2 regions of the Bacillus sp. 41-22 genome follow, and region 2 is predicted to be linked to the other one. Evidence: a T-box and tRNA genes for the amino acid it is inferred to sense, from the RefSeq annotation. Region 2 holds a T-box; the other holds one or more tRNA genes.
The links. A T-box is a leader RNA that pairs with one kind of tRNA and senses whether it is charged. The one in region 2 lies ahead of LCF45_RS22010 (valine--tRNA ligase), so its partner is inferred to be a tRNA-Val.
Positions count from the first base shown of each region.

Region 1: it has a tRNA-Val gene. The T-box ahead of LCF45_RS22010 (valine--tRNA ligase) is inferred to sense a tRNA for this amino acid. The anticodon was not compared.

Region 1 is NZ_CP084035.1:1,271,285-1,278,750, forward strand. It holds gene LCF45_RS06460 (hypothetical protein) at 121-474, shown strand; gene LCF45_RS06465 (SDR family oxidoreductase) at 738-896, shown strand; gene LCF45_RS06470 (ABC transporter ATP-binding protein) at 929-1,828, shown strand; gene LCF45_RS06475 (ABC transporter permease) at 1,821-3,062, shown strand; tRNA gene LCF45_RS06480 (tRNA-Val) at 3,712-3,784, opposite strand; gene LCF45_RS06485 (hypothetical protein) at 3,973-4,197, opposite strand; gene LCF45_RS06490 (hypothetical protein) at 4,481-4,708, shown strand; gene LCF45_RS06495 (D-alanyl-D-alanine carboxypeptidase family protein) at 4,863-6,149, shown strand; gene sipW (signal peptidase I SipW) at 6,347-6,916, shown strand; gene LCF45_RS06505 (CalY family protein) at 6,983-7,466, shown strand, end outside.
Region 2 is NZ_CP084035.1:4,295,070-4,302,535, forward strand. It holds gene LCF45_RS22005 (bifunctional folylpolyglutamate synthase/dihydrofolate synthase) at 1-206, opposite strand, end outside; gene LCF45_RS22010 (valine--tRNA ligase) at 301-2,946, opposite strand; T-box leader at 2,985-3,216, opposite strand; gene ysxE (spore coat protein YsxE) at 3,351-4,376, opposite strand; gene spoVID (stage VI sporulation protein D) at 4,449-5,456, opposite strand; gene hemL (glutamate-1-semialdehyde 2,1-aminomutase) at 5,536-6,825, opposite strand; gene hemB (porphobilinogen synthase) at 6,825-7,466, opposite strand, start outside.

The DNA.
Region 1 (7,466 bases), 2.2 Mb from region 2:
CTTACTTTATAGTAAGGTTTTTCTATTTGAAATTAATACCAAAAAATACTATAAAAACTATTTAGTGACTATATTTCCTATTAAATAATCCAATAAAATGATAGATAAGGAGAATAGTATATGAACAAAAAAACTATCTTCTTTTTATTAACATGTCTACTACTTGTAGCTAGTATTACTTATATAATATGTAACAAACGAGAACAAGTGCCACCTATGTTAGTAAGGGAGGAACAAGAATACTACGTTACGAATGAATCTGCCAAAGCAGAAGAAGTTGGGCAAAAACTTGGCGAAGTGACGAAGAAAATTGAAACAAGCAAAAATCCTACTAAAGATAGTGAATCCAACATATTAGAAGAAAAAACAGAAGTATTGGAAGTGATTTTAGAAGAAGAGGATAAAAGGCTGCCCATACTCGTAAAAGAGCCTCATAGTGAAGAATGTAGAGTAGTAAGGCCGATGTTAAAGTAAGTACTATAATAATGAAGAAACAAATTTTTAATAGAGAGTAGTGAGCGTTATGAGATGGAAAGCAGGAACTTTTGAAAAGATAGAAGCGAATGATTTATCTATTGAGCAGCTTAAATGTGCCTATAAGTTATTTTAAAGTACATAACGAAAATTTTTCCAAAGAAACACTTTATGAAAATATTAAAATATGCAAAATTGCATATTGGTTATTCTAAATCTTATGCTAACCTTATAATGAAAAATATAACATTTGTTGGTAATGAATGATTTTTGAAGGAAATAAGTTATTAAAAAAAATTCCATATAGGAAATTTGTTGAAATTTCAGATGTAACAAATGTCATTTTATTTTTAATGTCTGATAAAAGCGATGCCATTAGAGGGCAAAATATTGTGGTTGACTATGGATATACAATTGTATAAATAAATCATCTTGGGAATTAAGGGTGTGGATAATGAGTTTACTAATTAAAGATTTAACAAAGAAATTTGACGAGCATGTTGCAGTGAATAATTTGAATATCGAGATACCAAAAGGTGAAATTTTTGGATTCTTGGGCGGGAATGGAGCAGGTAAAACGACTACATTTCGAATGATACTTGGACTTTTATCGAAATCGAGCGGAACCATTTCATGGAATGGTAAACCTATAAATTATGGTGTTACAGATAAGATTGGGTATTTACCAGAAGAACGTGGTCTTTATGCGAAAATGACTGTCAAAGAACAAGTTAACTTTTTTGCAAAACTAAAGAACATGAAAAGTAAAGATGCAGAAAAAGAACTTCACTATTGGCTGGAGCGTTTTAATATAACTGAGCATCTGAACAAGAAGGTAGGAGAACTTTCTAAAGGGAATCAGCAAAAAATCCAGCTGATAACAGCGATTATACATAAGCCTGAACTCTTAATTTTAGATGAACCATTTAGTGGTTTAGACCCAGTAAATGTTGAAATGTTAAAAGACGCTGTTCTTGATATGCAAAAACAAGGGTCGTCAATTCTTTTTAGTTCACATCGTATGGAACATGTGGAAGAGTTATGCCAACACATTTGTATTATGCACAAAGGAGTACCTGTTGTTCAGGGTGACATTGCCAAAATTAAAAGTGATTTTGGTAAAAAGAACGTTGTAATCGTTGGCGATCATGACTTTGACCATTTGAAAAAAATAAAAGGTGTAGAAAGTATGAAGAAACGTAAAAATGCAGTTACTCTTAAAATTTCATATGAAGAAGTTTCACATGTTTTATTTAAAGAGATAACAAAATTAGGATATGTTAAAAAGTTTGTAGTAGAAGAGCCTACATTAAATGATATCTTTATTGCGAAAGTAGGTGCACAAAATGAGTAGTTTCTGGACAATCTTTTTACAAAACTATAAATCTAAAGTGAAATCAAAATCATATTTTGCTATTACAATAATAATTTCTATGTTAATTATAGGATTGATGAATTTTGACAAGATTTATAACTATTTTGCAGGTAACGAGGACGATCAAGTTGTTGTTGTTACAGAAAAAGAAGAATTATATACAACTATTAATCAAGTGTTTAAAAATGTCGATAGTAAGATACATGTTAAGCGTAGTACGGATAAACCAAAAGCAGAATCAGGTGTTAAAAATGGTGATTATACATATGCAATCGTTGTAGAGGAATTGGATAATAAACAACTAAAGGCTACGTATATAACTGAGACAGATGTAAATCAGCAAGATGTTAGCAAGGTTCAAACTATTTTATCTCAAATACAATCTTCTAATTTCGCTCAGCAATTGAATCTATCGCAAGATGAATTAAAGGTGTTAACAACGCCAGTAGAAATACAAACCAAAACTGTTTCAGATAAGGTTAAAGATGGAGAACATACAGAGGGTGTAGGAATTTTAATTAATACCTTTATCATGCTAAATTATGTAATGATATTAATGTATGCTGCACAATTAGCTACAGATGTTGCAACAGAAAAATCTTCTCGTGTAATGGAGTTAGTTGTTTCAAGTATTTCGCCTACAAAACATTTATATGCGAAGCTCTTCTCAACATTGTTGGCAGGTATTACACAAATAATAATTTGGGGTTTGGTCGCAACTGTAGGGTATAAAACAGCAATTAATGAATCGAAAAATGATATTTTAAATAGTATTGATTTAAATTCTGTTGCTCCTACTTTAGTGGTGTATGGGATTCTATTCTTCACATTAGGATTCTTATTATATGGCTCATTATCTTGTCTACTCGGCTCTGTTATTAGTCGTATAGAGGAATCTTCTCAAGCTGTTATGCCGCTGACATTTATGTTAATTGCTGCTTTGTATATCGCACTTTATGGAATGTCAAATCCAAGCAGCACGGTTGTTACCATTACTAGCTATATACCTTTCTTTACTCCTATTGTTATGCTCGTACGAATTGGATTCCTCAATATCCCAGTATGGGAGATTGCGCTTGCATTAGCGATTCTATTAGCAACAATATGTATGATGATTGGTTTAACGAGTCGTGTTTACCGCGGTGGCGTATTATTATATGGTAAAGGTGCATTCAGTAATATAAAAAAGGCAATCAAGTTAGGGAAAAAATAAGATTGGCCTATTCATATTTAAAAAGACTACATAGTTAATCTATGTAGTTCTTTGTTGTTACAAAATATATATAAATAAATATAAAAATTATTGTATTAGGCTATTTTTCAAAGAAAACTTTAAAAAGCTCCCAAGAAGAGAGTGAAGAATTGAGTTCTGGCGAACAACGCAGAGTGATGATTGATATAATTTATGTCTTTCTTAAGAATTGAGGAAAAGAAGTAGGGGAAAATGGTAGAAATATAATATTAGCGATTGATGAACCGGAAGTCTCACAGAATCCTACGCAATGTTTCAATCGAGATGAATACAAGTTGAAAGAAAAGGATATATTTACTGGTTTTTTAAGATATGTATAATATTACAAGTTTAGAATCGCACTTTGCTATATCACGGTGAACGATATTACAAATAGCAGTAAATCAAATAAAATAAAGCTAGCTTAGATTGGATTTTTTTGTCTAAAATATTGACTCAAATCTAATAAGAGATTTAAAATCATAAGTTTATTTTCATATGAAAAATTAATCGTTAACCAAAAGAGAGCTATTGATCAAATCTTGAACAGTATATAAAAAATTTATTCTTAAAAAAGTATATTGATTTGCTACATAAAGAAAGCCCCTTGACTATCAAGGGGTTTCTCATATGATCCCGACTGGCCTCGAACCAGCGACCTCCACCCTGTCAAGGTGGCGCTCTCCCTGCTGAGCTACGGGATCTTCAAAAATGCTTATGTAATAGCATCTTTAATCATTATGCTAAAGCAATTATATATAATTAACTGAAAATTTACAATGTTTTTGTGTAGTAATTTTTTAAAGAGGTAGTCCAATATCAAATAGGTTTTATTTCAGAGGTATACTAGTATGTATGTTTTTATATTTAATAAATAGAAGATGCTGAAGTGTTATGATTTCCGATACCAATCCAAAGGACCTTCATCGCTTAAGTCAACAAGAAAAGGGAATAAGAAGTGTAAAGGTAAGCTTATAAGTTCTGGCATAGCGTTCAATGTTTTCCTTGATAGATATTGTCTTCCGAAGCAATACGGACAATCTTTTTCAAATGTCACGAGTATCGACCATACATCTTTTACTTTCCACTTTGTTTTACAATATGTACAACGCGCCATGGAGTTCCTCCTCATTTTAAGGTGTTTTCTAATATATTCTATTTGATCGTACTAAAGTCAAGTGTAGTTGGTGTGATAGAATATAAGTTGGTTTGTTTTTTTATATGGATGTATTCCGTAATTTATGACTAAATGAATGTAGTGTGAGGGTTATATAATAAGAGATTTTCATTTTTAATATGCAAATTGGCCAATATATCCTTTTTACAATTTTCAAGAAATCATGTATAAAAGAAGTACAAGATATTTATAAATATTCAGAAGTAGAGGGAGAATTATTGTAATGGTAAGAAAAACGTTCAAGATGCGCGTATCTAGAAATAGAACGATTTCGATTAATGGCTCAATTCTTGATGTGGATGTTACACATGATGAGTTTTTACAAGAGTTTGTTGAGTGGGTCGATTCTAAAGGTTGGTCGTTTATGGGGATGACAGATGAGATTACACCTGAGGAAGCTAGTCAAAATTTAATAGACTCATTGATTGATGAGAAGGATAAGAAAGAGTAATTCCTTCTTATTTTTTGTTGTATATTTATGTTCCTAATCGTAAAAGTGTGATATAGTAAAAAAAGTGAATATTCTTCCAAATTAATACAAATTATATATAGGTTGGTAGAGGTATTTTATAGAATGTGAAAGTAAAGGGAAAAGGGAGAGTCATATGGTAAATTTTAAGAAAATTTCGGTTTTTGTTATGGTTATTTGTTTATTTTTTTTGACACCTATGACGTTATATGCTGAGACGAATATTGGAGTAAATCCGGAGCAAGTGGCACCTCCACCTGCGGAAGGGCCGAATGTTTTTAGTCAGTTTGCGACTACGATTGATGCGAAAACAGGAGATATGTTGTACGACAAAAATGCACATCATCGTGCGTTCCCTGCTAGTATGACGAAAGTGTTAACGGCGATTTTACTGATGGAGCATACGAAGCCAGAGGATCAATTTACGTTTTCACAATTAGCATTAGATCAAGAGAAGAGTAATTATCAAATTGAGTTTCACCCTGGTGAGACTATTAATAGAAATACTGCACTTATGATTTTAATGGTGCTGAGTGCGAATGATGTGTCGTATGCGATTGCGGAGCGTATTGGAGGAAGTGTTGAAAACTTCGCCAATATGATGAATGAAAGGGCGAAGCAATTAGGGGCTAAAGATAGTCATTTTGTAACGCCAAATGGATTGCATGATCCAAATCATTATACGACGCCATATGATATGGCCATGATTACGAGAGGTGTGCAAAAGTATCCTGAAATTTTACAAGCGATGAATACGAAAAGAACGACGGTTACGACATCTACGCAAACAGTTTCTATTTTTAATAAGTCTACTTATTTTGAAAATCCATATAGTATGGGTGGTAAGACAGGATTTACGAATGAAGCACGCAATACGCTCGTTTTATTAAATGAGAAGGATGGTAATCGTATTATAAATGTAGTAATGGCTTCTCAAAGACCTGAAATTTATGAAGATTTGAAGCAGATGGCGGAATATTCTTTTGGGCAATTTACGAAGCAAACTGTACTAGATAAACATAGTTGGCACCAAAAGGCAAAGTATTTAAATAAAGATGTTGATTCTGAGCTGGAAAAAAGTGCAGAGCTTATGCTAAAGAAAGATGAAGGGAAAAATATAAAAACGGCTTTTCGGGTTAATTCAGTGGATAAAGAATCTTTGTATCAAAAAGGAATTCATCGCGGTGAAGTAGTTGGTGCGGTAGATATTATAAAGAATAATCAAACGATTGCGACTATAAATGTTCTTTCAAAAGAAGATGTTACTTTTGCGATGCCTAAAAAAGATACAGTTGCACCTGAAGTAAAGGAATCGAATGTGAAAGTGATAAGTGTTGGAATAGGTGCGATTTTATTATTTGGAGCGATTTTATATGTAGTGCTGCGCCGAAATAACCAAGGGATGAAATCAGAAGAAAAATAAATTGCTAGTAGACCGTGATGAGATTTTGTCACGGTCTTTTTTGTATGCATTTCAAAAATAATTTAACTAATAATTGTAAATTTTCTTATTGCATTTCCAAATCGTTCGTTATATTATTTACTTGTGTTCTTGTTAGAGAACTAAAGTAGATATTGTATACTTCAAATAACATAAAACAACGGAGAGGGAGAGAGACGATGAAATTAATTTGGAAGGTGATTAGCAACGTTATCTCATTTGTTTTATTTGCGGTAATGGTTTGTTTAGCTTTTGTAGTTATTTCTTCAAAAGCGAGTGGCGGGGATCCAACAGTGATGGGATATCAGTTTAAGAGCGTTCTTTCAGGATCGATGGAACCAACATTTTTAACAGGATCAATCATTGCGATAGAGCCAACGAAAGATGGTTCTAAATATAAAAAAGGTGATGTTATTACGTTTAAAGAGAAAGATGACAAAATTATCACTCACCGTATTATCGGTGTGAAAGATACAAATGGAAAAGTAATGTATGAAACAAAAGGGGATAACAACAACGGACCAGATTTAGCACCAGTACTTGCAGAGAATGTAATTGGAAAGTATGCAGATATTACAGTTCCATACGTTGGTTATGGACTGAATTATGCGAGTTCAAAAGCGGGAGCAGCATTACTTCTCATTATTCCTGGAGTCTTTTTACTTGGCTATTCCGCAATTTCTATTTTTGGCGCTATTCGTAGCATTGACGGAGAAAAGAAAGATAAAAAAGTAGAACAATCCGTCTAGTTCGTTTGGTTATACTTTCCGTTTAGGAAGTTAACAAATATATATATATATTAAGGGGATATGGACATGACTTTAAAGAAAAAATTAGGAATGGGTATCGCATCAGCAGTATTAGGAGCAGCATTAGTTGGTGGAGGAACATTTGCATTCTTTAGCGATAAAGAAGTGTCAAATAATACATTTGCGGCTGGTACGCTTGATTTATCATTAAATCCATCAACAGTTGTTAATGTATCGAATTTAAAACCTGGTGATACAATTGAAAAAGAATTTAAACTAGAAAATAAAGGCTCTTTAGATATTAAAAAGGTTCTATTAAAAACAGACTATAATGTAGAAGATACGAAGAAAGATAATAAAGATGATTTTGGTAAACATATTAAAGTAACATTCTTAAAAAATGTAGATAAGCATGAGACGATTGTGAAAGAAACTACATTAGATAAATTGAAGGGTGATACACTTACAGCAGTAAATAATGATTTAGCTGCTTGGTTCTGGGATGAAAAAGGTATTTCTGCAGGTAAATCTGATAAATTCAAAGTGAAAT
Region 2 (7,466 bases):
TTATATTTCGCGCCTTCTAACATGTAGCGCATATATGTTAAAGTTGAACCTTTTCCATTTGTGCCGGCAAGATGAACACATTTTATATGACGCTCTGGATTTCCGAGTTCTTCTAACATCCATTGCATTCTTTCTAGCCCTGGTTTTATCCCAAATTTCAATCGGCTATGAATCCAGTTTATCGCTTCTTCGTATGTATGTATCACGTTTGCTATTCCCCTTTCAAAAGACAAACTTCTTAATTCTATTATACGCAAAGAAAAGAGACTCACCAATATAGTGAGTCTCTGAAAAACATTTTTATTTCTCAAGATCCGCTAGACGTTGACGAACCGCTTCGCGTTTTTCTAGGTAATCTTGCTCTTTCGCACGCTCTCCGTCAATAACTTCTGCAGGAGCTTTCGCTACGAATCCTTGGTTTGAAAGTTTCTTCTGTACACGTTCTACTTCTTTATCGAACTTCTCAAGTTCTTTTTCAAGACGCGCTTTCTCTTCATCAAGATTGATAAGATCAGCTAACGGTAAGAATAACTCTGCACCTGATACGATTGCAGTCATCGCTTTTTCTGGCGCTTGTAAATCAATCTTAATTGTTAGTTCACTTGGGTTACAGAAACGCTCAATGTAAGAACTGTTTTTCGTAAGCTGAGCTAGTACTACCTCGTCTTTTGCTTTAATTTGCATTTGAACTTTTTTGCTCATTGGTGTATTTACTTCCGCACGGATGTTACGAACAGAGCGAATGATATCAACTAGAAGGTGCATTTCTGCTGCCGCTTCTTTATCTTGTAAATCTTCGCGAACTGTTGGCCATGCTGCTACTGTAATAGACTCGCCTTCATGCGGTAAATGCTGCCAAATTTTCTCTGTTACAAATGGCATGAATGGATGTAATAGACGCATTGTTTGGTCTAATACGTAAGCTAAAATCGAACGAGTTGTTTTCTTAGCTGCTTCATCTTCACCGTATAGTGGAAGTTTCGCCATCTCAATGTACCAGTCACAGAAATCATCCCAAATGAAGTTGTATAATGAACGACCAGCTTCACCGAACTCATATTTATCCATGTTACGTGTTACACTTTCGATTGTTTCGTTTAAGCGAGTTAAAATCCACTTATCTGCAACTGATTTTTCACCAGTTAAATCGATTTCTTCATACTTCATGTCATCCATGTTCATTAATACGAAACGTGATGCGTTCCAAATTTTATTAATGAAGTTCCAAGTAGATTCTACTTTTTCCATGCTGAAACGTAAATCTTGACCTGGTGCACTTCCTGTTGATAAGAAGTAACGCATCGCATCTGCACCGTACTTCTCGATAACATCCATCGGATCAATACCGTTACCAAGAGATTTACTCATTTTACGTCCTTGCTCATCACGAACTAAACCGTGAATTAATACATCTTTAAATGGACGCTCTCCTGTAAACTCTAAACCTTGGAAAATCATACGAGATACCCAGAAGAAGATGATATCATAACCAGTTACTAAAGCATCTGTTGAATAGAACTTTTTAAAGTCTGCTGCATCTTCATTCGGCCAGCCAAGTGTTGAGAATGGCCATAATGCTGAACTGAACCATGTATCAAGCACGTCATTATCTTGATTCCAGTTTTCAAGATCTGCTGGCGCTTCTGTACCTACGTATACTTCACCAGTTTCTTTATGATACCAAGCTGGAATGCGGTGTCCCCACCATAATTGACGAGAAATACACCAGTCATGAATGTTTTCCATCCAGCGTAAGTATGTGTTTTCAAAACGCTCTGGTACGAACGTTACTTTTTCTTCTTCTTTTTGTTGAAGTTCTACCGCTTTTTCTGCAAGTGGAGCCATTTTTACGAACCATTGTGTTGATAAATAAGGCTCAACAACTGCACCGCTACGCTCACTATGACCTACTGAGTGCATATGAGGCTCGATTTCTACTAATACGCCAGCTTCTTGTAAGTCTTTCACTAACTCTTTACGGCATTCGAAACGATCCATACCGTTATACTTACCAGCTTTTTCGTTCATCGTTCCATCTTCGTTCATTACTAAAATACGTGGTAAGTCATGACGGTTACCTACTTCAAAGTCATTCGGGTCATGAGCTGGTGTAATTTTCACAACGCCTGTTCCGAAGTCTTTTTCTACGTATTCATCAGCAATAATCGGAATCTCTCGGCCTACGATTGGAAGTGTAACTGTTTTTCCGATTAAATGTTTGTAGCGATCATCTTCTGGATGAACTGCTACCGCTGTATCACCAAGCATTGTTTCTGGACGAGTAGTTGCAAGGCGAATGTGACCAGAACCGTCTGTTAACGGATAGTTCATATGGTAGAATGCACCTTGAACTTCTTTATGAATTACTTCAATATCAGAAAGAGCTGTGCGTGTTGCTGGATCCCAGTTGATGATATACTCACCGCGATAAATTAAGTCTTTTTCATATAATTGAACGAATACTTTATTAACAGCGTTAGATAAACCTTCGTCTAATGTGAAGCGTTCACGAGAATAGTCTAGTCCTAAACCAACTTTTCCCCATTGTTGACGAATGTGAGAAGCGTATTCTTCTTTCCATTCCCAAGCTTTTTCAAGGAATTTCTCACGACCAAGATCGTAACGTGAAATACCTTCTTCACGAAGTTTTCCTTCTACCTTCGCTTGCGTTGCGATACCAGCATGGTCCATTCCTGGAAGCCATAATACATCGTAACCTTGCATACGCTTTGTACGAGTTAAAATATCTTGAAGCGTCGTATCCCAAGCGTGACCTAAGTGTAACTTACCAGTTACGTTCGGAGGTGGAATTACAATTGTATATGGTTGTTTCTTCTCATCTCCTGTTGCTTCGAAATATTTGCCTTCAAGCCACCACTTGTAAAGGCCTTCTTCAACGGACATATGATCATATTTAGTTGGTAAATTATTTTCCGTGTTTGACATTATTTTCCCTCCTTAAAATAAAAAATGCCCCTCATCCAAAAAAGGACGAGGGACATCGCGGTACCACCTTTATTTACAAACAAATTCAGAATTTGCTTATACTCTTAATTTGATAACGGACAAATCCGTCTTTTCCTAATAAGAATCATTCCGTTCAGAAAAGATGCTCCAGGGCTACCTTCTAACATAACTATCTAGAGAACCTCCCAGCCAATGGTTCCCCTCTCTGAAGACGTTTCATGTTATACTCTTCCCCTTCAATGCATTTATGTGATTGTTAATTATTATATACAATAGTGTAAAAAACGAAACCTTATTCGTCAAGATAAATTTGAAACTACGGCTTTTATCTCTTTATGGAACTAATAAAAAAAGATAAGCAGGGTTCTCCCTACTTATCTTCTTTATCCGTTCCCTTGCTGGGCAGCTTGTAATTGCGAAAGGAAATATTCTGTATTACTAATGAGCCAATGCGATTGCTGCAGAATTTTTACCCCCCGAAGCTCATTTTCTTCATTACGACTCTTTCTTCTTTTCGTATACGACTGAATTTGCCGAATAAAATGCGACGGGTACGTCATATACGCAAACATAAGAAGCTGCTCCTCTTTCGTAAATGGAAAATTTTTTTGATACATTTGATACCATTCAAAGCGGTCGCTCCGCGCAATTGGATATGTGTTCAAAGACCTTGAATAAAAGCTGACGATATCCTGTACCGGTGTAGCAAACTGAGACTTTTCTAAACTAATAAAATAACCGTTTCGTTCATAATCAAATAAAAAGTGATTAAGCGATACATTTCCATGAACGAAAGTAGTACGTGTTTTTTCCTTTTCTTTCATTGCATCATGCCATTCACTTAATTGTTTCGTTGCGAACTCACGTGCTCTCATAGCGTGGTGATAATACGTACAATATTGTAATTCAAATGGAGACATATACCACTTCGCTTCTGATTCTACAAGAAACTCTTCTAATATCTCACCATCATTTTCCCAACGGTCGGATATATTTGTATAATGTTTTTCTAAATCTTCTTCTGTATAAGTCTCCTCTTTCACCGTTTTTTGATGCAACGTCCCGAGCGTTTGAAACATCTTATGGTATTGATCATTATCTTCGCCATTTCCTTCCGCACGTTCTAACCAAGGCATTAAATAATAGCTATACGCCCCATCACTTAAAACATAATTCCCGTCCGTCGTGTGATAGATAGGTACATAATTCGAAAAACCTTTCTCCTTCAAATATTGAATATGGTGTAAAAAATTATTCCGCTCTAATTTTCTATCTTGTATTTTCTTTAACGCATACGGACCTTGATTCGTATAAATTTTCATTACACTTCCGTGCTCTTCCATATGCTGAGTGTCCAATCTATATTGCCTCACAATGGGTTCATAGCGATTTCGTAATTCAATATCCATACGAATAACCCTTTCTTATTCAAAACATAGCTTCTAGGAAAAGAAAAGAGGTGAGTGAAAAAACTCACTCACTTATTTCACTGTTGCTTTTGAAACAGGAATATATATAATTTGCCCTGTAGTTAAATATATATCTTCTGATTGATTTACACGATATAAGCTTTGTACAGTCGTTTCATAACGTTCTGCAACCGATTCAATTGTATCTCCTTCTTGTACGAAGTACATTCTTAACTTCGTAAATTCTTCTTCTGGTTCTTTCGTAAATAATTTCGTTAAATAAAGTGCATTTTCATCTCGCTGTGAATATGCTTCTTCCTCTGGCTCTTCCTGCTTTTTCGCTTTTTCTTTCTTGAAATTTTTCCGCCCGAACAATTCAAATTGTGGCGTCTTTTCTTGCTCCTCTTCACGCTCCACAAGTTCATGTTCTTCTAATTCCTCTTCTTCTATTTCTTGCTCTTTTCTTTCTTCTAACTGAAACGGCTCAAATGCATAATCTTCCCATCCATCTGATTCTTTATAGGCTGGTACCTCTTCGTGCGGCGCAGGTCTACTTTCATCTTCTTCAGCTGAATCAGCTTCCAACTCGGCATACACAGTCTCTTCCTCTTCATCCTCGGTTCTTTCTTCGTCACATAAACCTGTAATAGATATATCCGCTAATAGTTGTAAGCAACCATTTTCCTTTAATTCATAATCAAATTCCTCGATTGATACATATAATTCTTCAATTACTTTCACTCGATTTCTTGGAATTGATATTTCGAGCGGAAAGGAATGGACAAGCTCATTAACCCCGTCTGCCCTTGTTTCTACATAATCAATTGCCTTTGCTGGTGATAGCTCTCTTAATGAATAAGCTGAATCATCTTGCCTTGCAACATACTCTCCCGTTAAATCTAATTGCCCCCTCACGATAACTTCATGATCGAGCTCCTCTATCTCAACGTCTGGATCTAACGAAATTGACAAAAGTTCTTCGACTTCCTGTCCCTTCTGGAACCAAACAGATTCTTTTAATGAAAATCGTAATGAATGATCTGTTGCCACTTCTTTTCCCCCTCCCAAACTATATGTCATTACAGATTTATGTTCCCTAAGGCTACTTTATGAATAAAAAAAATCGCTCCCCTAATGGAAAGCGATTTTCTCTAAGAAATTATGCTTTTAATTTTGACATTGCAATTTCGGCCGCCGCAATTGTCGCCTCAATATCTGCATCACTATGTGCTGTCGATAAGAATAAACCTTCAAATTGAGAAGGTGGTAAAAATACACCTTGTTCTACCATTTCACGATAGTAAGCTGCAAAGAATTCTAAGTTTGAAGATTTTGCTGCATCATAATTAATAACTTGCTCATCTGTAAAGAAAATACCAATCATAGAACCTGCACGATTAATGTGATGCGGGATATTATGCTTTTCAGCTGCCTTACGTAGTCCAGCCTCTAACATTTCTGCTTTACGCTCAAATTCCACATATGATTCTGGCGTTAACTGCACTAACGTTTCATAACCTGCTGTCATTGCAAGTGGATTACCCGATAATGTTCCAGCTTGGTAAATCGGTCCGCTTGGTGCAACTTGACGCATAATCTCTGCCTTCCCACCGTATGCTCCTACCGGCAAGCCACCACCGATTACTTTACCTAAACAAGTTAAGTCAGGAGTTACACCGTAGTAACCTTGTCCACAATTATAAGCAACACGGAATCCTGTCATTACTTCATCAAAAATAAGTAGTGCACCGTTTTGCTCTGTCACTTCACGAAGTCCTTCTAAAAACCCTGGTTGAGGGGGAACAACACCCATATTCCCTGCCACTGGTTCTACAATTATACAAGCGATGTCATCACCGAATTGTTCGAAAGCATATTTTACACTTTCTAAATCGTTATACGCTACTGTAATCGTATTTTTCGCTACACCTTCTGGTACACCAGGGCTATCTGGTAAACCTAGCGTTGCTACACCCGAACCTGCTTTAATCAATAAAGAATCACCATGACCGTGATAACAACCAATGAATTTCAAAATTTTGTTACGTCCAGTGTAACCACGAGCTAAACGTAGCGCGCTCATTGTCGCCTCTGTTCCAGAGTTAACCATACGCACAATCTCAATTGATGGTACACGCTCGATAACAAGCTGCGCTAATTTATTTTCAATTTCTGTTGGTGCACCAAAGCTTGTTCCTTTTTCAGCAACAGCTTTTAAAGCCTCAACAACACGATCATTCGCATGACCATGAATTAAAGGTCCCCACGATAATACGTAATCGATGTATTCATTCCCATCGATATCATATACTTTAGAGCCTTTTCCGCGCTCCATAAACAGCGGATTCATACCAACAGACTTAAAAGCACGGACAGGGCTGTTTACGCCTCCAGGCATTAAATTTTGAGCCTCTTCAAACGCCGCAATCGATTTATCAAATTTTTTCATTATTTAGCGCCTCCTTCTTGTAACCATCTTGCTGCATCTTTTGCATGATACGTAATAATTAAGTCTGCTCCTGCGCGTTTCATGCTAATTAATTTCTCAAGTACAACTTCTTTTTCATTAATCCAACCATTTTGTGCTGCTGCTTTAATCATCGAATATTCACCACTTACGTTATAAGCAACGACTGGTAAGTTAAAGTTATTTTTCACATCACGAACGATATCTAGATAAGAAAGAGCTGGCTTTACAATTAAGAAGTCGGCCCCTTCCATTACATCTGATTCTGCTTCACGGAATGCTTCCATACGGTTCGCTGGGTCCATTTGATATGTTTTACGGTCACCAAACTGCGGTGCACCATGTGCTGCATCACGGAACGGTCCGTAAAATGCTGATGAATATTTCACAGCGTACGACATAACTGGTACGTGCGCGAAACCATTTTCATCTAATGCATGGCGAATTGCTGTTACGAATCCGTCCATCATGTTAGATGGTGCAATAATGTCTGCCCCTGCTTTCGCTTGACTTACAGCTGTTTTTGCAAGAGCTGCAAGAGACTCATCATTTAAAATAACGCCATCTTCAATAACACCGCAATGACCATGGCTTGTAAATTGACATAAACATGTATCTGCAAC